4 regions of the Micromonospora aurantiaca ATCC 27029 genome follow, and region 1 is predicted to be linked to each of the others. Evidence: riboswitches for the same ligand, from Rfam matches in the RefSeq annotation. Region 1 holds a riboswitch; each other region holds the start of a gene.

Region 1 (7,531 bases):
CGCGCCCCGTGGGGAGATCGACGTCGACACCGCGTACGAGGTGCGGGAAGCGATCGCCGAAGTGCTCGCCAAGGGCCGTCCCTCGCGAATCGAGCTGAACATGCGGCTCGTCACGTTCATCGACTCGGTCGGCATCAGCGCCATGGTCGCCGGCTTCCAGACCTGCGAGGTCAGCGGCGTCAAGCTCGTGGTCACCGAGCCGAGCCGGTTCGTGCACCGGCAGCTCTGGGTGACCGGCCTGCTCGGCCTGTTCGGCGCGCCCGAGCCGTGGTTCGCCGACGACACCCCCGAGGTGCTGCCCGGCGCCTGAGCGCGCCGTTCACACCCCCTGCAGCCAGGGGACTTTCTACCCGTTGCCAGTCCGGCGTCGGTACGGGACGATCGTCGCGACGCACGACGGCGAGGGGGCCCGCTTGCAGAGCAGCGACAGCTTCAGCTACACCGTGCAGGCCCGGTGCACCCGGGCCGAAGCGGTGGCGCTACTGGGTGACCTGAGTCGCCAGGGCGAGCTGCATCCGCTGATCGTCCGGGTCCGGAAGCTGCCGGCCCGGCCGGGCGCGCTGGCCAGCTACGCGATCACCGACCGGCTGCAACTCGGCCCGCTGCACTTCCCGGTCACGTACCAGGCGGACGTGCTGATCGCCGGCGAGGACGAGGTCGTCACAGTGGCGCGTCAGCAGCCCGCGACGACGGTCCGCAACCACACCCGGCTGCGCGACGAGCCGGACGGCACGGTACGCATCGACGTGGAGATCACGCTCACCGCTCCGGCGCCACTGTTCGGGTACGCGTTCCGCCAGGCCCGGGCGGCTCACCTGGGCCTGGCGGCTCGTCTCGGAGCGACCCTGGAGGGCCGGCCGGCCTGATCCGGCCGGCCCTCTCGGGGCGCGCTCAGTACACCGACAGGTGCACGTGGTTGGTGTGGTCGCTGGACGGGTCGCCGTTGCCGCCGCTGTACGACTTCCACCCGCTGCTGGGCAGCCAGATCTGCTTGAACCAGATCACGTAGAGCACGGCGAGCGGGTCGGCGTTGCGCACGAAGTACGCGGCCAGGTTGTTGCCGTACGTCCGGTCACCGCCGGTGGCCACGCCGCCGAAGCCGTTCTTCTGCGCGGCGAAGTCGCAGGCCCGCCCCTTCGGGTGCTCACCAGAGCCGCTGGGCCGGTGGCACGAGACGTACCGGGTGAAGCCCGCCGCCTTGGCCTGTTGCAGCGCGTGCAGCGTGCGCGGGGTGATGCAGCCGTTCGCCGGGGTCGGGTCGTTGACGCTGCACGACTCCGACGGCCAGGAGCCGTCCGAGTTGCGCGGTGCCGGCTTCGCGTTCTTGCTGGAGGTGCCCTGGACGCTGCCACCGCCGCTGCTGCTGCGCGAGGCCCGGTCGTTCGCCACCTCCAGGGCGCGCTCGGCCTGCTCCTTGCGCTTGGCCATCACCGTCACCTGCTTGCGCTGCTCGCGGATCTCTCCGTCGAGCTGGGCGCGGGTGCGGGTGGCCTCGTCCCGGGTGGTGATCAGGTCGCGCAGCGTACGGTCCTCGTGCGCGGCGACCTGCTCCAGCGCGGCGGCCCGGTCCATGAAGCCCTCCGGGCTGCTGCTGCCGAGCAGCGCCCCGGCGGTCCCCAGACGGCCGTTGCGGTACGCCACGGCGGCGATCTCGCCGACCTTGGCGTCGCGTACGGCCAGCTCGGCGCCGACCGTCTTGAGTTGTTCGTTCAGCTGCTTCTGGCGGCTCACCGACCGGTTCAGCGCGGCTTTCGCCTCCAGCCAGCCCTTGCTGGCCGCGTCGAGCTGGGCACGCAGTTCGGGCGTGCCACCCTCGTCGTCGCCGGGCGCTGCGGCGAGCAGGCCGGTCACCGGCGCCGCCGAGGCGGGGGAGACCGGAACGGTCGCGACGCCGAGGGTCAGCGTCGCGACGAGCAGGGCCGCCAACCGGGCGGCCGTCCGTCGTACAGGTGCCACTGGGGGCATTCACACGTCCTTCCGTCAACGCCGACCGGGTTAGCTGACGGGTTCGGGACGGAAGATCCCTACCGCTGACGCGGATGCACCCCACGTACGTGGTTCCCCGGCTCGTCCCTGCGGACGATTAGGCGACGGCCGCCCCACCGGGGCCGGGTGGCGCCCGCGGGTGCGGCCGCGACCGAGACTACCGGCGCTGCCCGGGCACGGCTCCGTGGAGCAGTGCCACTAGGCGGGGCAAAACCGGCATAAGACTACATTAGCCACAGTGATTTAAGTGTGTCCTAATCACCACTCGGTCTGTCCGCACACTCCGGCGGACGCTCCGGGTTCGACCTGCAACGTGGCGTGATCGATGGAGAAGTCCTCGTGCAGGGCGGCCCGCGCGGCGGCCAGCACCACGCCCGGGTCCACGCCCGGATCGGTGGTCAGGTGCGCCGAGGCCACCTCCATGCCCGAGGTGAGCGTCCAGACGTGCAGGTCGTGCACCTCGGCCACGCCCGGTACGGCGGCCAGCCGGTCGTGCACGGCGGTGACCTGCAGGTGCTCCGGCGCGGCCTGCACCAGGATGCGCAGCGCGGCCCGGCCGAGCCGCCAGGTGCGCGGCAGGATGAACAGGCCGATGCCGACGGCGACCAGCGGGTCCGCCCACCACCAGTCGGTCGCCGCGATGACCAGCGCGGCGGCGATCACGCCGAGCGAGCCGAGCAGGTCGCCGAGCACCTCCAGGTACGCCCCGCGCAGGTTGATGCTCTCCTTCGACCCGGCGCGCAGCAGCGCGAACGCGACGATGTTGGCGAGCAGGCCGAGCACCGCCACCACGAGCATCGGGCCGGCCAGCACCTCCGGCGGCTCGCCGAACCGGCGTACCGCCTCGACCAGGACGTAGATGGCGACGGCGCCGAGCAGCACGGCGTTGGCGAGGGCGGCGAGCACCTCCAGCCGGTAGAGCCCGAACGTGCGCTGCGGGTCGGTGCCGGCGCGGCGGGTCGCGGTGATCGCGGCGAGGGCCATGCCGATGCCGAGGACGTCGGTGAACATGTGCCCGGCGTCGGAGAGCAGCGCCAGCGAGCCGGTCGTGAAGGCGGCCACCGCCTCGACCACCATCAGGGCGGCGAGCAGCGCGAAGGCGGCCCAGAGGCGGCCCCGGTGGCGGTGCGCCGCGTTGGTCACCGCGCCGCTGTGGTCATGACCTGCGCCCACGCCAACACCCTTCCTGCCCCGTACCGGCCAGGCCCAATGTATGTTCACATCGCTATGTATGCAACTGAACGATGGGTGACAGCCGGGTCACGGTCGGGTGTCCGTCAGGAGGGGTCGAGCGTGGTGAGACGCTGGGTGGCCCGGGACAGCGCCACGTAGAGCGTGCGGACACCCGAGCCGGGGTCGGCCCGGATCTCGCTCGGCGCCACCAGCACCACGCCGTCGTACTCCATGCCCTTGGCCTGGAGGCTGGTCACCACCTGGAGGCGGCCCGGGCCGAGCCCGCCCAGCCAGCCGGCCACCTCGTCCCGGCGCGGCACCGGCGTGATCACGCCGACGGTGCCCTCCACCTGCGCGAGCAGCGCCTCGGCCGCCTCGACGGTGGCCGCCGGCAGGTCGGCGGCGGGCACCGTGCGCTCGACCGGCGGCACGCCGGTGGACCGCACCGCGTCGGGCAGCGGCAGGTCCGGGTAGAGCCGGCGGATCTCCGCCGCCGCCACCGCGAAGATCTCCGCCGAGTTGCGGTAGTTGGTGGTCAGCTCGTAGCGGTGCCGCTTGCGCCGGCCCAGCGCCTGGTCCCGGGCCCGGTCCAGCTCCTGCGGGTCGCCGGTCCAGGCGGTCTGCGCCGGGTCGCCGACCACCGTCCAGGACGCCAGCCGCCCGCGCCGGCCGACCATCCGCCACTGCATCGGCGAGACGTCCTGCGACTCGTCCACCACCACGTGCGCGTAGTCGCGGTAGTCGTCCGGACGCTCCCGCGCCGCCGCGCGGGCGGCGCGCTGCCGATCGGCGTACGTGCTCAGCTCGCGCACGCCACCGGCGAGCTGGTACGGGTCGCGCTTGGGGCGGGCCCGCCGCACCGGCTTGCCGAGCAGCGCGTCCAGCTCGTCCAGCAGCGCGATGTCGGCCACCGTCAGCCCTTCGGTCGCGAGGCTCCGGTACGCGTCGCCGAGCAGCCGGATCTCCGCCGAGGAGAGGATCCCACCGGCGTAGCGGCGCAGCCGGTCCGGGCGGGCCAGCCAGTCCAGCACGTGCCTCGGGTGCAGCCGGGGCCACCAGGCCTTGAGGAACTCGCGGAACTCCGGCCGCTCGATGATCTCGTCCTCGAACGCGGGCTGCTCCGGCAGCCGGCCCACCCGCAGCGTGCGGGCCTGCGTGTAGAGCGCGGCGAGCACCGCGTCGAACGCCGCCCGGCGTACCTCGTTGCGGCGCGCCCCACGGGCCAGCGTCCGGTCCCGGATCGCGTCCAGCGCGGGGCGTTCCAGGCGCAGCAGCTCGCCCCGGTAGAGCAGGCGCAGCTCGGCGGGGGAGTCCGGCACCGCGTCGCGTACCGCGCGTTCCAGCACCCGGCGCATCCGCAGCGACCCCTTCACCGCCGCCACGTCCGGCGGGTCGGTCCGGGACGCGGACAGGCCGGGGAACAGCGAGCCCAGCGAGTGCAGCGTGGCGGTCTCCTCGCCCAGCGACGGCAGCACCGAGGCGATGTACTCGACGAACACACCGGACGGGCCGACCACCAGGATGCCGCCGCCGGCGTACCGGGCCCGGTCGGAGTAGAGCAGGTACGCGGCCCGGTGCAGCGCCACCGCCGTCTTCCCGGTACCGGGGCCGCCGGAGACGATCGTGACGCCGTTGCCGGGGGAACGGATCGCCTCGTCCTGCTCGCGCTGGATGGTGGCGACGATGTCGCGCATGCCCCGGCCGGTGGCCCGGGACAGCGTGGCAAGCAGCGCCCCGTCACCGACCACCGCCATGTCCGGCGGCGCGGCCTCCGGGTCCAGCAGGTCGTCCTCGATCCGGGTGACCTTCTCGGACGCGGACTGGATCGTGCGCCGGCGCACCACACCGCGCGGCTCGGCGGGCGTGGCCTGGTAGAACGCGGCGGCGGCGGGTGCCCGCCAGTCCACCACCAGCGTCTCCGCGTCCACGCCCCGCACGCCGAGACGGCCGACGTGCAGCACCTGCCCGGTACGCAGGTCCAGCCGGCCGAACACCAGCCCCTCGTGCTCGGCGTCCAGCACGTGCCGGCGCTGGGCGGCGTGGAAGACCATCGCGTCCCGCTCGACCAGCGCACCGAAGTTGCCGACCCGGGCCAGCCGGTAGCCCTCCCGCTCGGCGTCGGCCGCCGACCGGCGCAGTTCGGCCAGCCGGGCGTACACCCGGTCGAGGTGGCGCTGCTCGGCGGCGATCTCCCGGTCCAGCGTGGTCTGGTCGGTCAACGCGGATGCTCCTGTGTTCGGAGGGCACGACGGGCTGAATGAGGGTACGGGCCGCCGGCAACCGGCACGCCGGGGCATGCCGCGCACGTGGCGTACGTCAGTGCCGCTCGCGAGCGGAGACGCTCAGAGGCGGGTCGCCGGGCGGCCGGCCAGCACCCGGTCCAGCACGCCGGCGAGGGCGGCGTTCACCTCGTCGGGGCGCTCCATCATGAGCATGTGCCCGGCACCCGGGCAGACGGTCAGCTCCGTGGTGGGCAGCGCCGCCGCGATCGACTCGGCGCAGGGCGGCGGGGTGAGCCGGTCCCGGTCCCCGACCAGCGCGGCGGCCGGCAGCCCGCCGAGCGCGGCGAGCGTCTCCAGCCGGTGCTGGGCGCCGATCGAGGCGCGGAAACCGCCGATCGAGCGCAGCGTGGCCCGGGCCACCGCTGAGGTGACCAGCCGGATGTCGGCCGGGTCGCAGCGGTCGCCGAACAGCATCCAGCGGATGCTCGGGCGCAGCGCGCGCAGCAGCGCGTGCGGGGGCCGCCAGCCGCCGCAGCGGGCCAGCACCCCGGCGCCTGTGGTCTCGGCCAGGCGGATCAGCCGGGTGATCCGGGGGGAGAGGCCGTACGCGGTGTGCGTGTGCCCCTCGGCGGTGGTGGAGACGAAGACCAGCCCGGCGGTACGCGCGGCGAACCGGCCGGGGTGCCGGTGGGCGTACTCCATCACCGTCATCCCGCCCATCGAGTGCCCGACCAGGACGATCGGACCGGACGGGACGATCTCGTCGATCACCGCCGCCAGGTCGTCACCGAGCTGCGCGAGGGTGGCGTCGCGCAGCGCCAGGCAGCTCGACCGGCCGTGGCCGCGCGCGTCGTACGTGACCAGGCGGACCCGGCCGCCGAAGCGTTCCCGCAGCTCGGCGACCTGACGGTGCCAGCTGCGCCCGTCCAGCGTCCAGCCGTGCAGCAGGACGGCGGTCACCGCGGCGTCGACCGGCCCGGTGACGCTGACGTGCAGGCGTACGTCGTCGGGGAGCCGCAGTTCCAGGTCCGGCATCGTCCACCTCCCGGGCCCGCCGATGTATGTCCACCGGATGACCCGGCGGTGACACCGGCGTTACCCGCCATGAGACCACGGCAACCGGCCCGGAGAGAAGATTCCCGTCCGGCCCCACGAGGTCGGATCGGTGACCAGGCTGGGAGGCATGCCGTCCACCAGCCCGCGCGCCGCGCTGGCCGAGCTGCTCTCCGGCAACCGCCGTTTCGTCAGCGGGCAGCCGGTGCACGGGCACGACGTCACCGCCGCCGCGGCGGTGGCCTCCGGCGACCAGCAGCCGTACGCGGTGGTGCTGGGCTGTATCGACTCCCGGGTGCCGTTGGAGGCGATCTTCGACCAGACATTCGGTTCGATCTGCGTGATCCGTACCGGCGGGCACGTGCTGGACCGGGCCGTCCGGGGCTCGATCGAGTACGTGGTGGAGCAACTCGGCGTACGCCTGGTGATGGTGCTGGGCCACGAGCGCTGCGGCGCGGTCGGCTCGACCGTCGAGGCGCTGCGCACCGGACGCCGGCCCGGCGGGGACCTGGCGTACGTGGTGGACCGGATCGCCCCGGCGGTCACCGACGTCGGGGTGGACGACCCGGACGCGCATCCGCTGGCGATCCGCCGCCACGTCCGGCGCACGGTGGCGGCGTTGCGCCGCGACGAACGGCTGGCCGGGCCGGTGGACGCGGGTGAGCTGGCAGTGGAGGGCGCGCTCTACGACCTGGCCACGGGCGAGGTGACGCTGCTGCCGCAGGAGCAGACGCGAAACCGCCCGCCGGGGTGATCCCGGCGGGCGGTCGCGGCGGTGCGGGTGAGGGCGCTCAGCCCTCGAAGACGCCGGCCTCGACGAGGCGCTTCTCGGTGGCGTCCCAGCCGTGGTCCGGGTAGGACGCGGCCAGGCCGTTGATCTCGGCGCGGATCTTGGCGGCGTGGCCGGCGGCGGCCAGCACGCGGATCTCCTCGACGAAGGCGTCGGAGTCGGTGCGCAGGTGCGCGGTCTTGCCGTTGGTCAGGTTGCGCACGTAGGCGTGCTTGCCGCCGTTGAGCGGGATCAGGTACTTGAACTCGCCCAGCACGCTGAGGGCGCCACCCTGGCCAGCCTGGCCGGCCCGGACGGACGCGCGCGC
Region 2 (7,531 bases), 1.8 Mb from region 1:
GGATCAGCACGTCGTCCAGGTTCACGAACATGATCCGGTGACCGAACTGGACCTGCACGTAGCGGTTCTCGCCGCGGACCACGGTCCGGTCACCCGGTGCCGAACCGTCGAACGAGACCGCCCGGTAGTACTCGCCGGGCAGCACCCCGCCCACCGCGTACCGCTGGCCGGCGGCGAACGTGTACTGAAGCGGCGAGATGGTCTGGTACGGGATGGTGTCCGGGTAGGCGGCCTGCTCCGGGTAGGCCCGCCCGTACACCGGGATGGTGGCCTTGCCGGGCCGCGGCGTCACGACGAAGCCGGTGGCCCACTTGGCCGTCGGCGCGGAGGCCGGGTTGAGGAACCACGCCTTCTGGCCGAGGTACCAGATCGCCGTCCAGTCGCCCTGGCGGCCGGCGAGCGCGTACGTCTGACCGGCGGAGGCGCGGGCGCCGTGGTCGGAGATGTACATGGTGTCCGGCGTGCCGTCCGGGCGCAGCCCGAGGTCGTTGACGAGCGGGGCGTCCGGGCTCGGCGCGGTCCGCAGGATCACCGACGAGGAGCCGCGCGACGGGCACGGTTCGGCCGGCGGCCGGGGCGTCGGGACGCCCGGCGGCTGCTGGTTGCAGCCGAAGAACGCCGGCCGGTTGGTGGCGAAGTCCGGGTCGATGGTGACCAGGCCGGTACGGGGCGTGCCGGTGCTGCGGAACGGCGCCTTCATCAGGTCGAAGTAGTGCGACCAGTCCCAGTACGGTCCCGGATCCCAGTGCATGCCGCCCACCGCGCCGGCGTTGATGCCGGGCACGTTGTCGTGGCCGATGATGTGCTGCCGGTCCATCGGGATGCCGAGCTTCAGCGCCAGGTGACGCACCAGCTTGGCGGAGGTGCGGTACATCGCCTCGGTGTACCAGGTGCCCTGACCGGCGAAGCCCTCGTGCTCCAGGCCGATGGACTTGGCGTTGACGTACCAGTTGCCGGCGTGCCAGCCCACGTCCTTGGTCTTGATGTGCTGGGCGATGTAGCCGTCCACCGAGCGCAGCGTGTAGTGCCAGCCCAGGTAGTCGGCCCGCTTCACCAGGTCGACACTCGGGCCGAAGTAGCCCTCGGTGTCGTGGATGACGATGTACTCGATCTTCTGCTGCTTCGGCCGGTCGCCCAGGTCGTGGTTGCCGTAGTCGCCCGGGTCGTCGCTGAGCTGCTCGTACGGCGCGGGGATCCACTCGCAGGCCAGCCGCACCGGGCACTCCAGCCCGTCCGGTCGCTCGGCGTTGCGCAGGCCCAGGCGGGCCAGCCGGGAACGGTCCGGCTTCGCGGCGGTGGCGGCGAGCGTGACCCGCTGGCCGTCGTCGGTGGTCCGGCTGGCGCCCTGGCCGAGTTGGTCGTAGACCTCGTCGGCGAAGGCCGCCGCGGCGTCGGAGGTGTCCGCGCCGGAGTACCGGGCCACCGCGCCGTACCAGGCCGCCGGGTCGGTGCCGGCGCCGACCGGCCCACCCAGAGCCTTCTGGTACGACGCCAGCAGCGCGGCGCCACCGCGGATGTTCGCGGCCGGCTCGGTGCGCAGCGTGCCCGCGTCGAGCCCGGTGAGCGCGGCGGCGGCGTCGAGCGTCTGGAGCGAGGCCGGCGGCAGCGGGGTCTCCCGCTTCGGTGCGGCCGCGGTGGCCGGATCGAGCTTCAGCGGCCGGGAGTCGTCGCCGCGCGGGTCCTCGTCCTCGTCGACGTGGGCGCTGCCCGGCATGGCGAGGATGTGCGCGGCGTCGGTCAGGTGCATCGGGCCGTAGCCGCCGCTGGTGCTCGGCTGCCCGGTGTGGGTGTCCCAGCGGGACTCCAGATAGGAGACACCGAGCAGCACGTTCTGCGGTACGCCGTACTCGGCCGCGGCGGCGGCGTATTGTTGTTGCCGGTCGCTCGCGGGCGCGGACGTGTCCGGCGCGGCTGTCACCGGGCCGGTCGTCGCCAGCGCGGTGGCTGTCGCCACTGCGGCGGCGAGCAGTATCCGTCTGCCCGACGGCGGGGCGGAGAGGTGCATCGAACCTCCTGGACAGGGATGGGGGTCACTGCGTTTCCACCCTCACTCCGCACACCCGCGAGGGTCAATACCTTTCCAGTGAGTAATCAGCCTTGAAAGAAAATTTCACCTCCGACCGAGGTGCGGCGCCTCATCGCGTACGGAGTGTCACGGCGCTGGAAGTTGCGGATCGATAACGGTGGTCCCTACTCTGGTGAATCGTCGGCCGCACGTCTCACCGTCCAACCCGGTCGGTGACGGTCCGACACCGCCGAGTCGCCTCCGGGCGAGCCGGGGAACCAGGTACCTGGGGTGAATCCGCAGCGATGCGGTAGGGCGGCTCCCTTCCCGCCCGAATCCGTCAGCTAACCCGGTAGGCGGTACGGAAGAAGGAGTACGGACGCCCGGTGGCACTCCATGCCCCGCGGCCGTCGTCGAGCCGGTCGGTCGACCGGTCCACGGCTGTGCCGCGTACCCGCTGGTCCCGCTTCACCACAGCCCTCGCCGCTCTCGTCGGCACCGCAGTCATCCTGACCGGCGGCGCCACGGCGGCACACGCCGAACCCTCGGTCGCCGAGATCGAGGCGCAGATCGACCGCGACTGGAACAAACTCGAACCGGTCATCGAACAGGTCAACGCCGTACGCGAGCAGCTCGCCGCGCGGCGCAAGCAGGCCGACGCGCTCGGCCGGCAGATCGCACCCCTCCAGGCCCGGGTGGACGCCGCGCTCGGCCAGGTCGGCGGACTCGCCGCCGACGCCTACAAGGGTGACAACCTCTCCACCGTCAACGCGCTGCTGGGCAGCCGCTCACCCGGTGACCTGGTCAACGGCCTGGAACTGCTCGACCGCTTCGCGCACCGCCAGCACGAGCAGGTGCGCTCCGTCGCCGCGCTGCGCGACGAACTGGCGGCGAAGAAGAAGCCGCTGGACGAGATGATCGCCGGACTGGCGCGTACCGAGGCCCAGCTCGCGGCGAAGAAGAAGCAGATCGACGCCGAGATCGCCCGGCTGCAGAAGCTGCGGCTCAAGGTGTACGGCAACGGTGGCGGCGGCCCGCTGCGCCCGGCGCCCTGCCCCGCCGGTTACCCCGGTGGCGCTGCCGGAGCGGCGGTCAAGTTCGCCTGCGCCCAGATCGGCAAGATCTACGTGTGGGGCGCGGCCGGGCCGGATCACTTCGACTGCTCGGGCCTGACCCTGGCGGCCTGGGCCAAGGGCGGTGTCTCGCTGCCGCACAACGCGCGCCAGCAGCACGGCATGACGAAGCGGGTGAGCCGGGCCGAGCTGCGCGCCGGTGACCTCGTCTTCTACTACAGCGACCTGCACCACGTGGCGATGTACGTGGGCGACGGCTGGGTGGTGCACGCCTCCCAGTCCGGCAAGCCGATCACCATGAAGCGGGTCGACGACGGCGACATCAACAGCTACGGCCGGGTGTAAGGAAGGGCCCCCTCTTAACGCCTCCGGTAGAGGAGGGGGCCCTTATTAACAACTGTGGGCGCCGTCAGCGGGTCGGCCAGGTGCGCCAGCTCTGCCAGGACCGGCTCGGCGTCGGTCCGCGCTGCCCCTGGTAACGCGAGCCGTAGACGGCCGAGCCGTACGGGTGCTCGGCCGGCGAGGAGAGCCGGAAGATGCAGAGCTGGCCGATCTTCATGCCCGGCCAGAGCGTGATCGGCAGGTTCGCCACGTTCGACAGCTCCAGCGTGACGTGACCGGAGAAACCCGGGTCGATGAAGCCGGCGGTCGAGTGGGTCAGCAGCCCCAGTCGCCCGAGGCTCGACTTGCCCTCCAGCCGGCCGGCGAGCTGGTCACCCAGCGAGATCACCTCAAGGGTGGAGGCGAGCACGAACTCGCCCGGGTGCAGCACGAACGGCTGCCCCTCCGGCACCTCCACCATCGAGGTCAGGTCGTCCTGCTGGATCGACGGGTCGATGTGCGTGTAGAGGTGGTTGTTGAAGACCCGGAACAGCCGGTCCAGGCGTACGTCGATGCTCGACGGCTGCACCAACGTGGGCTCGAAGGGCTCCAGCGCGAGCGTGCCGGCCTTGATCTCGGAGACCAGGTCGCGGTCGGAGAGCAGCATCGGAACACCATAGCGACAGGTGCCGGTGACCTGCGTGTCGCACTACATCTTCGTACACGTGTTCGATAGAGTGTCCACATGGCTTCCTGGTCCGAATTCGCCGCCGACGAGCCCCGCCTCGCCGACGAGATCCGCCTCCTGATGCAGCAGTACGGGCCGGGCTTCGGCTACCTCGCCACGGTCCGCGCCGACGGCGGCCCCCGGGTCCACCCGGTCTCCCCGGTGTTCACCGCCGACGGCCTCTGGTGCTTCGTCATCGACTCGCCGAAGCGCCGCGACCTCGAACGCGACGGCCGCTACGCGCTGCACTCGTTCCCGCCGGAGGAGAGCGACGACGAGGCGTACGTGGCAGGCCGCGCCCGGCCGGTGACCGACCCCGCCACGGTGGCCCGGCTGGCCCGGATCGGCCGCGCGTCGCCGCAGGGCGACTGGCGGCTGTTCGAGTTCACCGTCGAGGCGGCGATGCTGACGCGGCGCGACCCGGTGGGGCAGCCCGGCGCCGCTCCGCCGCAGGTGCGGGTCTGGCTCGATCCGCGCGGGGCCGAACCCGCCCGGCGTGACCCGCTCGCCGCCGAAGGGCGGCGTGGCCGGCACGGCTTCGACACCCGCCGCCCGGCCGCCTGACCCGGCCCACGACGAAACGGTGCCGGCCCCGTCCGAGGACAGGGCCGGCACCGGTACGCGGTACGACGGTCAGGCTGCGCGGTAGGCGTTCCACGCGGTGAGCATGCGGCTCGCCTGGCCGGCGGTGAACTGGTACATGCAGGAGTCGTACGTGTAGTCCATGAAGTTGGTGATCGGGTCCTTGCCGGCGGTCGAGCAGGTGTCGCGGCCGGTCGGGCACTGGTACGCCGGGGACGCCTCGGCCGGGGTGTCGGAGACGCTGTCGCCCGAGCCGGAGCAGCCGCCCTGGAAGGTGTGGTAGAGGTTCAGCCAGTGGCCGACCTCGTGGGTGCCGGTGTCACCCTGGTTGTAGTTGGTCGCGGTGCCGCCGGGCAGCGACTCGTTCAGCACGACCACGCCGTCCATCTTGTCCAGCGTCCGCTTCGGGAACGTCGCCCAGCCCAGCAGGCCGTTGCTCAGCTCGCCGAGGTAGATGTTCAGCGTGTTCTTGCCGCCCTCACGCAGCGAGGTCTTCATCGAGCGCTCGGCGGAGGAGCCCTGCACGATCGGGTACCACGACGGGTTCGTCACCCGGTTGATCTTCGTGAGCTGGAACCCGAAAGCGGTGGCGGCGCCGCCGGTCGAGCCCGCGTACGACTGGTTCAGCACGGTGATCTGCTGGTTGATCATCGAGTCGGTGATGTTGCCACCGGCCCGGGTGCTGTTCTCCTGGATGACGTGCACGACGACCGGGATGGTCACGGTGGCCAGCGGGGCGACGGCGCCGGTCCGGAAGCTTGCCCGCTCGCGCTGCGCGGCGGCGAGGTCGGCCTCACGGTCACGGACCTGCTTGGCGGTCAGGTGGTTGGGGTCGAGCTTGGCGTTGCCGCCCTTCGCGACGCGCGCGTTCGCGTGTTCGTCGGCGTGGGCGTCGGCCGGCTCGGCGCAGACGCCGGCCGGGGCGGCCGAGAAGGCCGAAGCAGCGGGGACGACGCCGACGGCGGCGGTGCTGAGCAGCAGCGCGAGGGTCGACGTCGCGACACCGGCGGTACGCCGGGTCAGCAGGTTGGGACGGAGTCCCATGGGCCCACCTCTTTCTGACGGCGTGCCAGGGGGTGTGTCACGCCGGTTCGGAAACGTGGGGCAGACGTTACATCCCATCGACGCATTTGAGAACGCCCATACGTTGTCGACGTTAGTGCTTGATCCACTCCAGTTCGGGGAGGTGGCGGGGTCAACCGCCCGCCGATGCCGCCACCTCGCCGAAGTGGCGCGCGGGCACCTGGATGCACAGGGGTGGTGACCTTCAGGTAGAGTGGTGCCGCCTGCGGGTGTAGTTCAATGGCAGAACATCAGCTTCCCAAGCTGACAGTGCGGGTTCGATTCCCGTCACCCGCTCCAGCGCGAAGGCCCTGATCAGGACGAGAGTCCCGAGTCAGGGCCTTCGATATTCAGTGGCCAGCCAGCACGACCGGTGTCATTAGCGTGCCGTCACGGTCCGGCCGAGGGCTGCGGCGGTTCCCCCTGGTTGGCCGTACCGGTCGTGGTCTCCGGCTGCGGGCCCTGCTGGGCGCCGCCTGCGCCGTCGGCGTCTCGGGCTACAAGCAGAGTGACCCCACGGATGCCGCGCTCGATGATCCGCCAGGGCAGAAGCACGTCCCCCAAGCTCTTGATATCGAACGCCTTGATGATCTGCGGAGCCTGCCCAACGAGAACCTCCCCGTTGGGGAGGCGGGCCATCGCGTAGCAAAAGACGAGCCAGGTGTTACGTAGTTGTGCTGACGAGGGGGCATGCGACAGCTGGGCCCGAGGCCGGGCGCGAGGCCACTGCTTGTCGGCCGTCGTCGGTACGATCGCGCGATCCCCATCTGTTGATCAACGGAGAGAACCGTGCAACTGCGCCTGAAGTACGCGCCCGTGCCGGAGAACGCAGCCCGGTTCGCGGGCGACATCGTGGTGTCAGCGGCCCAGGTCAGCGGTGTGCACCTGGACTACACGCCGGACAGCCTGGCGGCCGTGGACGCCATCCTCGACGGCTTTCGGGCCGAGGGCCTCGCCGCTGGACAGGTGGCAGAGACTCTCTTCGGCTTCGGTTGCTATGTCGGCGAGGTGCTGACCCGGCATGCGGGTGGACGGTGGCGCGCAACGACGGCAGACGAACTGGCCGTCGTCGGATGGCCCATGGTGGTCGAGCTCGCCGGGCAGGGCTGGTGCAATCCGATCGCGAAGGCCTTCAAGCGCCTGGAGAACGGTCCGGAGGACAGCCTTCGGTACTTCTATGCCGTGTTCGCACCGGGCGGCGCCCGCTAGCGAGGGCGCGTAGCGCTGATCTCGCCCCCACCGTCGACGGGTCGACTGACACAATGCGGCGTGCGCTCGCGTCTACGGTTGATCAGGGTGACGACGACTGCGGTCCAGGTACGGGAGACGGCCACCGTCGACCTGCCGACGAGCGCGGAGGCGGCCTTCGGCTTCATGGAGGATCCGGCGTCGTTGGAGGTGCTGGACGACTCGATTGAGATCGGCGTCACTCTGCCCGGACCGAAGGGAGTCGGCGAGATCCAGGCGTTCGTGCATCGGAGCCCCGACGGTCGACTGGGGATCATGCACGAGGTCGTCGAGGTCGAACCGGGACGTCGTGCCGTCACCCGTACGTTGACTTCCGGATACTCCAGCGGCGGCGTGCTCACGGTTGTGCCGCTCGGGCCCGACTCGTGCTGTCTCACCCAGGAGTTCTGGGCGGAGCTTCCGGCAGGCGTACTGGTGGGGGTTGATGCGCAGTTGCGCCACGAGTACCGGACGTGGCTCGCGGTAGTGGTGCCGGACCTTCGCGCGGTAAGGCTGCTGATTGAAAGCAGCGCT
Region 3 (7,531 bases), 2.3 Mb from region 1:
ACGCCCACCTCGTCGGCCACGTCCCGCAGCCGGGCGGTGGGGTTGCGCGCGATCGCCAGCAGCACGTGGCCGTGGTTGGTGAGGAAGGTCCAGTTACGGCGGCTCCCGTCCTCAACTGGTGTGGTCGCCATGGTGGTCATGCTATGGCCACGTCCGCCACCTGCCGAATCGGCGCGGTCCGGGGCGGGGCGCCGACGGGAAAGTATGAAATGCGTATCACGAATCTTGACGTGCCCCCAGGTGCGTGTGACCGTGGGTCGCGAGGCCGTTCGGCCTGGTGGTTCCCCAGGTAGACGAGGTGAGGGACATGACGCCGAGCACCCCGGAGCAGGCACTGACCGAACTGCGTGCCGGTAATCACCGGTTCGTCACGGGCGTCCCGCAGCATCCGAATCAGGACGCCGGGCACCGGGCGGCTGTGGCCGACGGCCAGCACCCGTTCGCGGTGATCGTCGGCTGCTCCGACTCGCGGCTCGCCGCCGAGATCATCTTCGACCGCGGTCTCGGTGACCTCTTCGTGGTGCGTACCGCCGGGCACACCGCCGGGCCGGAGGTGCTCGGCAGCGTCGAGTACGCCGTCACCGTGCTGGGCACCCCGCTCGTGGTGGTGCTCGGGCACGACTCCTGCGGCGCGGTCCAGGCCGCCCGGGAGGGGGTCCGGACCGGCGCCGCCCCGGCCGGGCACCTGGGCGCTGTGGTGGACGCGGTCTCGCCGAGCCTGTTGCGCGCCGCCCGCCAGGGGGTCGAGGACCTCGACGGCATCGTCGACGTCCACATCGCGCAGACCGTGGAGACGCTGCTGGCCCGGTCCGCCGTGCTGGCCGAGCGGGTGGCCGCCGGGCGGTGCACGGTGGTGGGCATGTCGTACCGGCTCGCCGGTGGCGAGGTGCGGACCGTGGCGCAGGCCCCGGCCCCGCTGCCCGCCCCGGCCGCGCCCGCCGACCCGGCGCTGGCCGGCTGATACGCACGGACGACGAAGAAGGGGCCGCCCGAGGGCGGCCCCTTCTCGTGGTGTCCGGGTCAGAGCATCGACATGTGGACGTGGTCGGTGTGGTTCGAGGGTCCGCTGTACGAACTCCAGCCGGTGGCCGGGAACCAGATCTGCCGGTTCCAGATGACGTAGTAGATGCCCAGCCGGTCGGCGTTGCGGATGAGGAAGGCGGCCACCTCGTTGCCGTACCGGCGGGTGTCGTTGTTGTGCCAGGGCGCGAAGCCGCTGTTCTGGAGCGACCAGTCGCACGCCTTGCCCTTGGGGTGCTCCCACGGCCCGCCGGGCCGGTAGCAGCCCACGAAGCGCTTGAAGCCCGCGCGCCGGACCTCCTTGTACGCGTGCAGCGTGCGCGGCGTGACGCAGCCCGAGGTGGTCGGGTCGTCCTCGCTGCACGACTCCGCCTTCCACCCGCCGTCGGCGGTGCGGCCGGGGCCGATCTTGGCGACCGGTGAGGTGGCGGAGACCAGGCCGCCGGTGAAGCCGAGACCGCCGACGAGCTTCAGCGCGCGCTCGGCCTGCACCTTCTCGCGCTCCATCGCGTTCTTCTGCTTCTCCTGCTCGCGCACCTCGGCGTCGAGCGCGATCTTGGCCTGCTCGGCGCGGGTCTTGACCGCGTTGATGGCGGCCAGGCGCTGCGCGTTGAGGAGGTTCAGCTCGTCCAGGGCGTTGACCCGGCGGACGAACGAGTCGGGTGAGTTGCTCTCCAGCAGCATGGCCATCGCGCCCATCCGGCCGGTCCGGTAGGACTGGGCAGCGAGCTGGTTGACCTGCGGGCTGAGCGCTTCGAGCTCGGCCTGTGCCGTCTTCACCTCGGCCGCCAGCCGCCGCTGGCGGTCCTGGGACTTGGCGAGCTTCGCCTTGGCCTGGAGGAAGGCCCGGTTGGCGGCGTCGATCGCCTCGGTGATGAGCGGCGGTTCGCCGTCCTCCTCGTGTCCCGAGGGGTTGCCGGGGGCCGCCGCGGTGGGGGCCGCGGTCGCCGGGGTCGGCCCGGCCAGCACGGCCAGCGAGGCCAGCACGGCCACCACGGGTGTCAGCCAGCGGCGCAGGGGTGCCGTCACAGTGTTCCCTTCCGTCGGCCGCCGACCGGGTTAGCTGACGGGTTCGGGACGGAAGTGGCCCCTACCGCTGTCGCGGATTCACCCCATGTACCTGGTTCCCCGGTTCGCCCGCAGGCGATTGGGCGGCGGCACCGCTGGCGCCGGTGCGCGCCTTCGGCGGTGACCGGCAGCGAGGTTACCTGACAGCACTCCTGAGGATCTACGTCCGGAAGCCGACCAATAGCGAGATTTCGCCGTGGCGCACCGTGACCAGCGTCGCGTTTGAAATCGATGGTCACGCTGCGGAGTGTCACCATGCGGCCTCCGTACTCTTCCCGCCGCCCAGGGCCTCCAGCGCGTCGTCGCGTCCGGCCGGCGGCCGGGCCGCGGGTGGCGCCGGCTCCGCGCCGCGCGAGCGCCGCCCGGCGGTGGTCACGATCGCGGCCAGTCCGGTCGTCAGCGGTACGGCGGCGATCAGGCCGAGCGTCGCCACCGCGCTGCGGACGATCTCCTGGGCGAGGAACTCGCTGGTGAGGATCTCACTCACCGGGCGGGAGTCGGCAACCAGGAGGAGCAGCAGCGGCAGCGAGGCGCCCGCGTACGCCAGCACGATGGTGTTGACGGTGGATGCGATGTGGGCCCGGCCGACCCGGGTCGCCGCCCGGTAGAGCTGCCGCCGGGACAGTCCGGGGTTGGCGTGCGCCAGTTCGGTGACGGTGGCCGCCTGGGTGACTGTGACGTCGTCCAGCACGCCCAGCGAGCCGATGATGATGCCGGCCAGCAGCAGCCCGTGCAGGTCCACGTCGCCCTGGAACATGGACAGCGTGGTGGCGTCCTCGCTGCCGAAGCCGGTCAGGTGGGTGGCGGACGTGGCGAGCAGGCCGAGCACGCCGGTGACCACCAGGCTGCCGAGCGTGCCGAGCACCGCGACCGACGTCTGCGCGGTGATCCCGTGGGTCAGGTAGAGCACCACGAACATGATCAACGCGGCGCCCACGATCGCGACCAGCAGCGGCGGCTGGCCGGCGCCGATGCCCGGCAGCACGAAGCCGAGGAGGATGGCGAAGCTGGCCACCAGGCCGCCGAGCGCGGCGAGCCCGCGCCACCGGCCGAACGCCACGATCGCGGCGGCGAACAGCACCATCAGCCAGATCAGCGGCGTGCCGCGCTGGTGCTCGGCGATGTTGTAGGACTTCACCGCCGGGTCGGCCGGGTCGGTCAGCTCGACCAGGACGACCTCGTCTCCGACCGCGACCCGGGGTGCGCCCGGCCCGGCCGGGATCGGCGTCTCGACCTGCCGGCCCGCGTCCGGGCCCTGCTCGGCGGTGACCGTCACCGTGCCGCAGGGGCCACCCCCGCCCTCCGGGGCCTCCGGGGTCGGCGGGCAGGGCTCGGTGACCACCCGGGTCACGGTGCCGTGGTAGCGGGGGACGTCAGCGCCGCCGACCGGCTCCCGGTCCTGCCCGGGCCAGAGCACCAGCGCCGCGATCACTGTGAGCGCGAACAGCGGCACCACCACGGCGACGAGCAGCCGTCGTACGCCCGGCGGCGCGGCGGGTGCGGGGCGGGTGTGGTCGGCACCCATGGCGTCTCTCCCAACGGTCGCGGCGACGCCTGGTCCGCCGGACCGGTCTGGTCACCCGGCCGGCGCGGACGTGTCGACCACGTCCGGGTCGTCGCCCGGCCATGGTAGACAGCCCGGCCGGCCGCTCCCGGGCGGCGCGACCGGTGACGCGCCCCGCTCGGGTCAGGCCAGGCCCGCCCGGCGCCGCCGGTACTCGTCCTCGTCGATCTCGCCGCGGGCGTACCGCTCGTCCAGGATGCGCCGGGCCGTCGTCGGGCCCAGATACTGCGGGCCGGTCCACCGCACGGCCGCCCAGACGAGCCCCGCCAGCACCCCGAGCACCAGCAGGGACCAGATCCACATCCAGCCCATCATCGGGCTCTGCCACATCATCGGGCCGCCCTCCGTCCGTCGCCGCGGGTCCGCCGGTCCGGCCTGCCCGCCACTTCGACGGTACGTCCGCCCGGGCGCGTCGGCACGGGTCGATGTGCCCTGGTCCTGAGGGCCGGAGGTCCCCGCTCAGCCGCGCTTCATCAGGCGCCCGACGGCGGCCATCATCTCGGTCGCCATCTCGTCGGCCCGGCCCTCGGCGGCGCCCTCGTGCATGCAGTGCCGGGCGTGGCCGTCGAGCAGGCCCAGGCCGACCTTGTCCAGCGCCGCCTGGATGGCCGAGATCTGGGTCAGCACGTCGATGCAGTAACGGTCGTCCTCGACCATCTTCTCGATGCCACGGACCTGGCCCTCGATCCGGCGGAGCCGGGCGAGGAGTTGGTCCTTGCTGGCGGTGTAGCCCCGGGTCGGGCTGGACGGCGCGGTCATGAAACCGAGGATAGCGTACCCCTCGGGGGTATGCTAACGTTCGGGACGTACCCCTGGGGGGTATCAGATCGGAGGGCGAGATGGAGACCACCTACCAGGTGAACGGCATGACCTGCGGGCACTGCGTCAACTCGGTGAGCACCGAGCTGAGCGCACTTCCGGGCGTCACCGACGTCCAGGTCGACCTGGCCGGCGGCCGGGTCACCGTCACCAGTCAGAACCCGCTGGACGTGGACACGGTCCGCGCGGCGGTCGACGAGGCCGGTTACGACCTCGTCGGTGTGTGACGGGTCCGGCGGACCCGCGACAACCGAGGAGACACCATGAACACGGCGACGAAGCTCAGCGGCTTCGCGCTCGGCCTCGTGGCGGTGTTCGGCGCGGCGTACGGGATCGGCAACCTGACCGATCCCGTCGCCCCGGCCGCCGAGACCCGACACGACGACACCGACAGCGACCACGGGGCCGGCGACACCGGCCACGGTGACGAGAGCCAGGCGGGCGGCGCCTCCGCGCACCTGCCCGGCGGGCTGCTCGTCTCCGAGCGCGGCTACACGTTCCAGCCCGCCGGCGCCCCGGCCGGGCAGTTCGCCTTCCGGATCACCGGCCCGGACGGCGCGCCGGTCACCCGCTTCGAGGTGGCCCACGACAAGCGCATGCACCTGATCGTCGCCCGCCGGGACCTCTCCGGGTTCCGGCACGTCCATCCGGAGATGACCGGCGACGGCACCTGGCGGGTCGCCTCACCGCTCGGCGGCCCCGGCGTCTGGCGGGCGTTCGCCGACTTCACCCCCGAAGGCGGCGAGCCGCTGACCCTCGGCCTGGACGTCACGGTCCCCGGCGAGCTGACCGCCCGGCCGCTGCCGGCACCGGCGACCAGCACCACCGTCGACGGCTACACGGTCACCCTGACCGGCACGCCGGAGCCGGGCCGCACCAGCCGGCTCACGCTCTCCGTCAGCCGTGACGGGCGGCCGGTCACCGACCTCGCGCCCTACCTCGGCGCGTACGGGCACCTGGTGGCGCTGCGGCAGGGCGACCTGGCGTACCTGCACGTGCACCCGGAGGGCACGCCCGGCGACGGGCGCACACCGGCCGGGCCGGCGATCACGTTCGCCGCCGAGGTGCCCTCGGCCGGGGCGTACCGTCTCTACCTGGACTTCCGGCACGGCGACGCGGTGCACACCGCCGAGTTCACCGTCCTGGCCGGCGACCAGACCGCGCCGGTGCCCACCGCGCCGGCACCCACCACCGCACCGACCCCGGACGCCGGACACGGCACCCCGGGTCACGGGCACAGTTGAGCGCCGGAGGTGCCGCGATGACTGCCACGGGAAAGGCGCTGCCCACCGCGCCGAACCTGATCGAACTGGCGATCGGCGGGATGACCTGCGCGTCCTGCGCCGCCCGGATCGAGAAGAAGCTCAACCGGATGGACGGCGTCGAGGCGACGGTGAACTACGCCACCGAGAAGGCCACCGTCCGGTACGCCGACGACATCGCGCCGGCCGACCTGATCGCCACCGTCGAGAAGACCGGCTACACCGCTGTGGTGCCGCCGCCGCCCGAGCAGGCGGAGGCGGCAGCGGCCGGGGAGCCGGTGGACGAGCTGCGCACCGCGCGTACCCGGCTCTGGGTCTCCGCCGTGCTCACCTTGCCGGTGATCGTGCTCGCCATGGTTCCGGCCTGGCAGTTCGACTACTGGCAGTGGGCCTCGCTCACCCTGGCCGCCCCGGTGGTGGTCTGGGGCGGGCTGCCGTTCCACCGCGCCGCGCTGATCAACCTGCGGCACGGCGCGGCGACCATGGACACGCTCGTCTCGCTCGGCACGCTGGCCGCGTTCGGCTGGTCGCTCTGGGCGCTGTTCCTCGGCGACGCCGGCATGCCCGGGATGAAGCACCCGTTCAGCCTCGACATCACCCGCGGCGACGGTGCCGGCAACATCTACCTGGAGGCCGCCGCCGGGGTGACCGTGTTCATCCTGGCCGGGCGGTACTTCGAGGCGCGCTCCAAGCGCACCGCCGGGTCGGCGCTGCGCGCCCTGCTCGAACTCGGCGCCAAGGACGTGGCGGTGCTGCGCGACGGGCAGGAGACCCGGATCCCGGTCGGCCGGCTCGCGGTCGGGGACCGGTTCGTGGTCCGGCCCGGCGAGAAGATCGCCACGGACGGTGTGGTCGAGGAGGGCACGTCCGCAGTCGACGCCAGCATGCTCACCGGCGAGTCGGTGCCGGTCGAGGTGGGCCAGGGCGACGCCGTGGTCGGCGCCACGGTGAACGCGGGCGGCCGCCTGGTGGTCCGCGCCACCCGGGTCGGCGGGGACACCCAGCTCGCCCAGATGGCGCGACTCGTGGAGCAGGCACAGACCGGCAAGGCGGCGGTGCAGCGGCTCGCCGACCGGATCTCCGGCGTCTTCGTGCCGATCGTGATCGCGCTGGCCGCCGGCACGCTCGGCTGGTGGCTCGGCACCGGCTCCGGGCCGACCGCCGCGTTCACCGCCGCGGTGGCCGTCCTGATCATCGCCTGCCCGTGCGCGCTCGGCCTGGCCACCCCGACCGCGCTGCTCGTCGGCACCGGGCGGGGCGCGCAGCTCGGCGTGCTGATCAAGGGGCCGGAGGTGCTGGAGTCCACCCGCCGGGTCGACACAGTGGTGCTGGACAAGACCGGTACCGTCACCACCGGCCGGATGGCGCTGGCCGAGGTGCTGCCCGCCGACGGCGAGGACGCCGACGAACTGCTCCGGGTGGCCGGTGCGCTGGAGGCCGCCTCCGAGCACCCGATCGCGCGGGCCGTCGCCGAAGCCGCGGCCGAGGCCGGACCGCTGCCTCCGGTCGGCGAGTTCGCCAACGCCGAAGGGCTGGGCGTGACCGGCACCGTCGACGGCCGGACCGTGGTGGTCGGCCGGGCCCGGCTGCTGCGGGAGCGGGGTCTCGACGTACCCGAGGAGGTCGAGCGGGCCGCGACCGGCGCGGAGGCCGCCGGGCGGACGGCGATCCTGGCCGGCTGGGACGGGCGGGCCCGGGGCGTGCTCGCGGTGGCCGACGCGGTGAAGCCGACCAGCCGGGCTGCTGTCGCGCGGCTGCGTGAGCTGGGCCTGAAGCCGGTGCTGCTCACCGGCGACAA
Region 4 (7,531 bases), 3.1 Mb from region 1:
TTGTCAGCGCCCGGATCGTGCGCGAGTGCGTCAACGCGCTCTGGACGTACTCGGCTGTCGACGTGGCCATCCCGTCCGCCGACACGATCATCCAGGTCGACGCGGACGACTGCATCACCGACATCCCGGTCCGCTCCCGGCTGCGCCGCGGCCAGACCCCGCAGGCGTTCCGCTCCGGCACCATCCGCGAGGCGTACCGCCGCGCCGAGGGCGACCCCGACTTCGCCGCCACCGACGACTGCGGCGTGGTGCTGCGCTACCTGCCCGGCACGCCGATCAAGGTGATCGACGGCTCGGACGAGAACATCAAGGTCACCCACCCGGTCGACGTGCACCTGGCCGACAAGCTGTTCCAGCTCGCCGCCGCGCAGGCGCCCCGGCTGACCGACCACCGCAGCTACGCCGAGGAGCTGACCGGCCGGACCATCGTGGTCTTCGGCGGCAGCTACGGCATCGGCCACGACCTGGCCGAACTGGCCCGCGGCTACGGCGCCCAGGTCTTCCCGTTCAGCCGCTCCACCACCGGCACGCACGTCGAGCGCGCCGAGGACGTGGCCGCCGCGCTGAAGACCGCGTTCGAGGCCACCGGCCGGATCGACCACGTGGTGGTCACCGCCGGCATCCTGGAGAAGGGCGCGCTGGCCGAGATGGACTCCGAGACGATGGACCGTCTCCTGCACGTCAACTTCGTCGGGCCGGTCACCATCGCGCGCCAGTCCCTGCCGTACCTCCAGCAGACCAAGGGCCAGCTGCTGCTCTACACGTCCAGCTCCTACACCCGGGGCCGGGCCCGCTACGCGCTCTACTCGGCCACCAAGGCCGCGCTGGTCAACCTGACCCAGGCGCTCGCCGACGAGTGGGCCGAGTTCGGCGTACGCGTCAACTGCGTCAACCCGGAACGCACCGCCACCCCGATGCGGACGCGGGCGTTCGGCGAGGAGCCGGAGCACACGCTGCTCTCCTCCGAGGCGGTCGCGCAGGCGTCCCTGGACGTGCTGATCTCCGACCTGACCGGCCAGGTGGTCGACGTGCGCCGGTCCCCTGGCGAGCAGGTGGCCGCCGTACCGGCGCAGCCGGGCCCGCACCGGTCCGAGCTGTCCGCCGACGCCTGAACCCGACGGGACGTACCAGATGCGTGGTGACCTGGTCCGCAAGCTGCTCGCCCGGGGGCTGACCACCGGGCTGGCGGTGCTGGCCTTCCTCGTCGTGGCGCTCACCGGCGCCACCGGCTGGGGCCTGGCCCTGGCGGTCGCGGCGCTGGCCGCCACCGCCTGGGAGCGCCGGGTCCGGCCGTCCGCCGACGGGCTCGCCGAGACGGTGCTCGTCGCCGCCGGCATCCTGGTCGGCTACGCCCGTCGCCTCGACGACGGCTTCGACCCGGCGCTCGCCACCACCGCGCTGGTCCTGCTCGGCCTGGTGCTGCTGGTCGGCCCGCTGCGGCAGGCCGGCGCACTGGAGATCCGGGCGGCGAACCTCCCGGTCCGCACGTGGACACCCGTCGTCGCCGCCCGGCTGGGCGACGCGCTGCTGGTACTGCTCGCCGTGGTGGCGCTCGCCGCCGCCCTGACGCTGCCCGCGTGGACGGCGCTGGTCGCCGCGCTGCTCGTCGGCGCCGGATGCGGTGCGGTCGCGCTGGACCTCGCCCGGCGCCGGTTCCGGCCGCCCGCCGGAGGCGGCCCGGTCGGCCGGGCACTGCGCCGCCACCAGCCCGAGTTCGTGCTGCACTTCTCCGCGCCGCCCGGCTCGGAGTACCAGGTCACCATGTGGCTGCCGTACCTGGAACGGATCGGCCGCCCGTTCGTGGTGGTGCTGCGCGAGCCGGAGCTCCTGCCCGCGGTGGCCGCCGCCACCCGCGCGCCGGTGGTCCTCTGCCCCACGCTGAAGGCGCTCGACGAGGCGCTGGTGCCCAGCCTGCGGGTCGCGTTCTACGTCAACCACGGCGCGAAGAACGCCCACCTGATCCGGTTCAACCAGCTCACCCACGTGCAGCTGCACCACGGCGACAGCGACAAGGCCCCCAGCGCCAACCCGGTCTCGGCCATCTTCGACAAGATCTTCGTGGCCGGGCAGGCCGCGATCGACAGGTACGCCCGCGCCGGCGTGGAGATCCCCGCCGACAAGTTCGTCGTGGTCGGCCGGCCCCAGGTCGAGGCGATCGAGGTACGCCGGGAGCCGGTCACCTCGCCGGCGCACCCCACGGTCCTCTACACCCCGACCTGGACCGGGCACCACGCCGACGCGAACTACTGCTCGCTGCCGGTGGCCGAGACGCTGATCCGCCGGTTGATCGACAGGGGCGCCGCGGTGATCCTGCGCGCCCACCCGTACACCGGCAAGAACCCGGCCTCGGCCCGCCAGCTCGCCCGGCTCACCGAACTGCTCGCCGCGGACCGGGCGAAGACCGGCCGGCCGCACCTGTGGGGCGCCGCCGCGGCCCGCGAGCTGACGCTCACCGAGTGCGTCAACCGCGCCGACGCGCTGGTCTCCGACGTGTCAGGGGTCATCTCCGACTGGCTCTACTCCGGCAAGCCGTACGCGGTCACCGACACCGGCGCCGACGGCGAGCACTTCGTCGAGCGGTTCCCGCTCGCGGCGTCCGGCTACGTGCTGCGGCGTGACATGTCCAACGTGGACGAGGTGCTCACCGACCTGCTGGACGCCGACCCGAAGGCGGCACAGCGCTGGGCGGCGCGGACCCGCTACCTGGGCGACTTCCCCGCCGACGCCTACGCCGAGGCGTTCCTGTCCGCCGCCCGCCGCGAGCTGGAACCCGACTGGGCGGTCCCTGGGCCGCGCGCGGCCGGCTAGAAACGCGAGCCGGCCCGTCGCGGGCCGGCTCGCCCCCGCTCAGAGGTACGGGTCGAGCAGGGCGAGCACCGCCGCCGGGTCCTCGACGTGCGCGTTGTGGCCCAGCCCGGGCAGCGTGGCCACCGGCACGGCCCAGTTCCTTGAGCTGCGCGTCGGTCACCATCGGGTCCAGCTCGCCCCGGGCCAGCAGCACCGGCACATCGGTGGCGGCCAGCAGCACCGGCAGCCGGGGCTCCCCGACCGCGAACGCCGCCGGGTCCATGGCGAGCCGCCAGCGGCCGTCCTCCCGCCGCAGCCCCGCCTCCACCACCGGATGATCCGGGGCGAACAGCCCGGCGAGCCCGGACACGCGCAGGTAGCGGCGGGCCGCCTCGTCACGGGTGGCGAACCAGGTGACCGGCCGGGCGGCCAGTTCCGCCGACTTCGCCAGCTCGGCCGGGGACCAGACCGCCTTGATGCCGAGCCCGACCACCGTGTCGACCGGAAGCCCTCGCTGCCGGGCCGCGAGCGCCAGCGCCACCACCCCGCCGAGCGAGTGCCCGAGCAGCACCAGCCGGTCCTCGGGGCCGAGCCGGACCGGGCCGAGCCCGTCGACCACGCGCTGGGCCAGGGCCTCGAACGAGTAGCCGTCGAGCGGCGGCGACCAGCCGTGACCCGCCAGGTCGGGGGCGAGCCAGCGGCCGGGCCAGCGGCGTTCCAGCAGCGGCGCCCAGGGCAGCCACACCTCGCCTGTGGCACCCATGCCGTGCAGGAGAATCAGGTGCCGCTTCCCCGTCGCATCGCCCATTGGCGCAGTCTGCCACCGCCCGCCCCGGACACGCGAGACCGAACCCGCCGACCCGCCCCACCCTCGCCCCGGCTCGCCCACACCCCGCCCCCGGTCCGCCCTCGCCCCCGCCCCGTCCTCGCCCCCGCGCGCGGCCCTCGCCCCTGGCGCCCCCTCGCCCCGGCTCCGGCCGCCCACACTCCGCCCTCACCGTCGATCTTGGAGTTGTGGCACCTTTCATAGCGGGCGAGCCGGACAAACTGGGCGCCAAAAGTCCAAGATCGGCGCGCCAAGGCGGCGTGAGGGCCGCGCCAGGGCCGGGCGGGGCGAGGGCGAGGGGCGAGGCGGGGACGGGGGCGAGGGCGGGCGAGACGGGGAAGGCCGGCACCCCGGGTGGGGTGCCGGCCTTCGGGGCTGGCGGGACGGTCAGGCGGAGTAGCCGCGGCTGGCGATCCAGTGCGCCAGGTCGATCGTGGTGATCCAGTACGAGGGCAGCGACGGGTCGGCCGAGTCGGCGATCCGCACGGTCCGGCCGTCGTCCTTGTAGCCGACCACCGCGACGTAGTGGCCGCCCGGGAACGAGTGCCAGCCGCCGTTGGTGTCGGTGGCCGTACCGGCGACGTTCGCGACGACCCCGCGGCCGTTGGTGATCGCCTCGACCACGTCGGCCTGGAGGCGGTCCATCTGCGCCGGGGTGGCCGAGCCGGGAATCATGCGGGTCCGGTACGGGTTGCCCTTGACCTGCTGGTTGAGCACACGGGTGGTGTCCTCGGCCGAGTTGGTGCCCATCTCGGTGGTGCCGAGGGGGCCGGCGAGCGCGTCCTGGCTGCGCTCGATGCCGGCGGCGCTGAGCGCGTTGCGCACGGCGGCCGGGCCGCAGTAGAAGTAGTTGATCTGCGCCTGGTAGTCGTAGTCGAGCGACTTGCTCGACGGCGGCTTCGGCTTGGCCTTGGGCGTGGTGTCCGGGTCGGCAGCGGCCTTCGCGGACGGGGAGGCGCTCGGCGACGCGCTGGGCGTGGCGGAGGCGCTGGGCGATGCCTGCGGTACGGCGATGCGGGCCTCGCTGCGGCTGGCGGGCTGCTCGCCGAGGCGGGCGGCGCCGAGGTCGGCGACCGCGGCGGTGTTCTCCTGGACCGGGGCGTCGTCACCGGCGGTGGCGACGGTGCCGGCGCCGGCGGCCAGCACGAGCGCGGCGGCCGATCCGGCGATGATCTGGTACGGGCGTTCGGTGACGATCCGTCGCAGCTGACGCTTCAGGTGGTGCTTCACGAAATCCTCCACGGGGCGTGAGCGGCACACGCCGGCCCGGCACGCGGAGGAACTCACACGTGCTGGCGGGGCCGGATGGCCGGGGGATCGGGAACGCCCGTGATGCCGGGCGCCCAGGGGGCGGTTGCCGATCGCGCGTCAGGCGCGCGCGGTCACCGCTTCGCCGTGGAGGCGGGAGACGATCGAGGGGTGGGCACGCGGGGTACTCCTTCCGTGGCCGCCGACCGGGTTAGCTGACGGATTCGGGCGGGAAGTACGCCCTACCGCGGGCCGTGGGCTCGCGGATTCACCCCGATGGTGCTCATGGGTCCCCGGTTCGTGGAACACGATTAGGCGGGTCGGTGCGGCGTCGCCGTCGGCGATCGATTACCGCATCGGACGCGCCGACACTACCGGTGGGTATGTCCCCTGCCAAGCGCTCCCACCTGCGTAAACGTGATCCGTGGTAACGGATTTCGGAACACCCGGTTACTGACTTCACTCAATGGGACAAGCAGTTTCGACGGCGCCTGGCGGCGGAAAGCGGACAGACGGCGACCACCCGGCCCGCAATCGCGATACTCGATGACCCGCTCTGCGCCCGGCGCCCGTTTCGGCGGCCAGGGTGACCGGGCTCACCACGTTCCGGGTAACGATTCGGTCGAGACGGCCGTCTCAGCCGACCCGGGCCGGACGCCACCGCGCGTTCCGGACCGTCGCGGGCACCGGCGAGGCGCTCGCCGTCGCGCTCCGGTACGCCGGGGCGGGCCGCAGCGCCACTGTGGCCGCGTACGCCTCGGCGGCGAGCGTCCGGGCGGCCTCGGCGGCCAGTTCCGCGTCCCGCCAGGCCGCCCGCTCCCGCGCGGCGGCGCTCTCCCATCCGGCCCGGCGCCCGTCCCTGACGGTGCGGGCCAGCACGATCTCCTGCTCGGCCGGGTGCCGGCGCGGATCCCACCCGTTGCGGCGCGCCAGCACGTCGGCGAGCTGACGGGCGGTCAGGTCGCCCCGCCAGTGCGCCGTCATGGCGGCGTGGCGCAGCCAGCGCTCCCGGGCCGCGTACTCCGCAGGGGTTCGTGGCGTGCGCGGCGCGGCCAGCGCGGCGGCGCCGGCGAGGCGGCGGGCGGCGGCGTCCGCCTCGTCGTACGCGGTCCAGGCCCGGTCCGCCTCGTCCTGCGCGGCCAGCCACTGCTCCCGGCGGCGACGGGCCGTCTGGGCGGCCCCGGCGGCGGCCACCGCCACCTCCTCGGCGTACCGGGTCAGGTCGTCGCGGCGGGCGACGTCGGCGTCGGCCGGCTCGGGGGCGGTCTCCGGCGCGGGGTCGCGTTCGGGCCGGGCGACGAGCGCGGCGAGCAGGCCCAAGGCGAGCAGCAGGAGGAAGGACCAGATGGCGGCGGCCTCGGGCACGGAGGTGAGGAAGTGGTACAGAGCGGTCTGCGACATGGTCGGCACCTCACGGGAAGGACCTGGCGGGAGGACCCGCACGACCTCGCCGGGGCGGGCCGGTGGAGGGCCGCCGGGGCGGGTGCGGGGATGACGTGCGGTGGGTGCGGAGAACGGGCGCGGCCCGTGAGCGGGTCAGCGGGCGGGCGGTGCCCGCGGGCCGGCCGGTGCGACGGCCCGTCCGGCCGGGACCGGCTCCACGACGGCCGGGGCGGCCGCCCGGGGCGCGGGCGCCGGAACCCCGGCGGGAGCGGCCTGCCGCTCGGCCACGCGGTCGGCCTCCGGCCGCGTCGCGGTCGAGGCGCCGGTGACCGTGTACGTCGAGGCGGCGACCGCCGGAGCCGGGGCGGCAGCGGCGACACCGGCCGGCAGCGTGGCGGCGCCGAACGAACAGGCGACGACCACGGCGAGACTGGCGAGCATCCGGGCGGTCCAGCGCGCCACCCACCACACGGGGCAGGTGAGCGCGATCGGAAGCACGGGTACAAATTACCGCCGATCCCCCACGAACGCACCGCCGCACGGCGTGTCGCGGATCGACCGGCGGACGTGTGCGCGTGTCAGTCCGGGCGACGCCGCCCGGCGTACTCGATGTCCTCGGCCGGACCGGTGACGGGCCTCGCGCCGCCGTCGGCGGCCGGGCTGGTGGCGGCCTCGGCGGGCTCGCGCGGACCCGGCACGGCCGGTGCGCGCGACGCCGCGCGGGCCCGGCGGGACGGGCCGAGCAGGCGCATCATCGGTGTCTCCACCCAGCGGTGCAGCGCGGCGGCCAGCGCGAGCGTGACCACCAGGAAGCCGAGCACCGCGACCGGGCCGCGCCAGCCGGGCAGCCCGGTCCCCCAGTGCCCGGTCAGCCGCAGCACTGTGACCATGACGAGCACGTGCACCAGGTAGAAGGCGAACGAGACCTCACCGAGCCAGACCATCGCCCGGGACCGCCAGGGGGTGGGGCGGCCGCGCACGTCGGCGTCCGCCGCGGCGGCGATGACCAGCAGGTACGCGACAGCGAGCAGCGCCGCCCAGAACTCGGCCGGGATCCACAGCGCGGCGATCACCCAGGTGGCGACGAAGATCCCGGTGGCGGCGGCGAGGTTCGGTCCGCGCCAGCGGTGCCGGCGCATCAGCTCGGCGGCGGCCACGCCCATCCAGAACTCCAGCGACCGGGTCACCGGGAAGATCTGGGTGAACCACCACCGCTGCTCCTCCGGCACGAGCTGCTGGCCGGGCCACAGCGCCAGGATGAGCAGTGGTGCCGCGACCAGCACGGTC

Evidence for each region. Region 1 has a riboswitch for cyclic di-AMP ahead of MICAU_RS23530 (coiled-coil domain-containing protein). Riboswitches for the same ligand answer to the same signal wherever they lie in the genome.
Region 2: it holds a riboswitch for cyclic di-AMP, as region 1 does, so the genes downstream of both, MICAU_RS00565 (C40 family peptidase) here and MICAU_RS23530 (coiled-coil domain-containing protein) in region 1, are expected to answer to the same signal.
Region 3: it holds a riboswitch for cyclic di-AMP, as region 1 does, so the genes downstream of both, MICAU_RS02860 (coiled-coil domain-containing protein) here and MICAU_RS23530 (coiled-coil domain-containing protein) in region 1, are expected to answer to the same signal.
Region 4: it holds a riboswitch for cyclic di-AMP, as region 1 does, so the genes downstream of both, MICAU_RS10385 (C39 family peptidase) here and MICAU_RS23530 (coiled-coil domain-containing protein) in region 1, are expected to answer to the same signal.

Annotation. Positions count from the first base shown of each region.
Region 1 is NC_014391.1:5,334,711-5,342,241, reverse strand. It holds gene MICAU_RS23540 (STAS domain-containing protein) at 1-310, shown strand, start outside; gene MICAU_RS23535 (SRPBCC family protein) at 414-866, shown strand; gene MICAU_RS23530 (coiled-coil domain-containing protein) at 892-1,965, opposite strand; cyclic di-AMP (ydaO/yuaA leader) riboswitch at 1,970-2,100, opposite strand; gene MICAU_RS23525 (cation diffusion facilitator family transporter) at 2,245-3,159, opposite strand; gene MICAU_RS23520 (HelD family protein) at 3,264-5,378, opposite strand; gene MICAU_RS23515 (alpha/beta fold hydrolase) at 5,502-6,416, opposite strand; gene MICAU_RS23510 (carbonic anhydrase) at 6,565-7,188, shown strand; gene MICAU_RS23505 (hypothetical protein) at 7,226-7,531, opposite strand, start outside.
Region 2 is NC_014391.1:114,610-122,140, forward strand. It holds gene MICAU_RS00560 (N-acetylmuramoyl-L-alanine amidase) at 1-2,005, opposite strand, end outside; cyclic di-AMP (ydaO/yuaA leader) riboswitch at 2,244-2,378, shown strand; gene MICAU_RS00565 (C40 family peptidase) at 2,392-3,423, shown strand; gene dcd (dCTP deaminase) at 3,488-4,066, opposite strand; gene MICAU_RS00575 (pyridoxamine 5'-phosphate oxidase family protein) at 4,145-4,690, shown strand; gene MICAU_RS00580 (zinc metalloprotease) at 4,760-5,752, opposite strand; tRNA gene MICAU_RS00585 (tRNA-Gly) at 5,997-6,070, shown strand; gene MICAU_RS00595 (hypothetical protein) at 6,560-6,979, shown strand; gene MICAU_RS00600 (SRPBCC family protein) at 7,067-7,531, shown strand, end outside.
Region 3 is NC_014391.1:574,539-582,069, forward strand. It holds gene MICAU_RS02850 (helix-turn-helix transcriptional regulator) at 1-140, opposite strand, end outside; gene MICAU_RS02855 (carbonic anhydrase) at 308-961, shown strand; gene MICAU_RS02860 (coiled-coil domain-containing protein) at 1,021-2,049, opposite strand; cyclic di-AMP (ydaO/yuaA leader) riboswitch at 2,054-2,184, opposite strand; gene MICAU_RS02865 (YibE/F family protein) at 2,339-3,613, opposite strand; gene MICAU_RS02870 (SHOCT domain-containing protein) at 3,776-3,985, opposite strand; gene MICAU_RS02875 (metal-sensitive transcriptional regulator) at 4,112-4,411, opposite strand; gene MICAU_RS02880 (heavy-metal-associated domain-containing protein) at 4,492-4,698, shown strand; gene MICAU_RS02885 (DUF8832 domain-containing protein) at 4,735-5,715, shown strand; gene MICAU_RS02890 (heavy metal translocating P-type ATPase) at 5,733-7,531, shown strand, end outside.
Region 4 is NC_014391.1:2,195,763-2,203,293, reverse strand. It holds gene MICAU_RS10400 (bifunctional cytidylyltransferase/SDR family oxidoreductase) at 1-1,112, shown strand, start outside; gene MICAU_RS10395 (CDP-glycerol glycerophosphotransferase family protein) at 1,132-2,808, shown strand; partial or broken gene MICAU_RS10390 (alpha/beta fold hydrolase) at 3,014-3,550, opposite strand; gene MICAU_RS10385 (C39 family peptidase) at 4,001-4,843, opposite strand; cyclic di-AMP (ydaO/yuaA leader) riboswitch at 5,047-5,189, opposite strand; gene MICAU_RS10380 (hypothetical protein) at 5,498-6,262, opposite strand; gene MICAU_RS10375 (hypothetical protein) at 6,398-6,742, opposite strand; gene MICAU_RS10370 (acyltransferase family protein) at 6,823-7,531, opposite strand, start outside.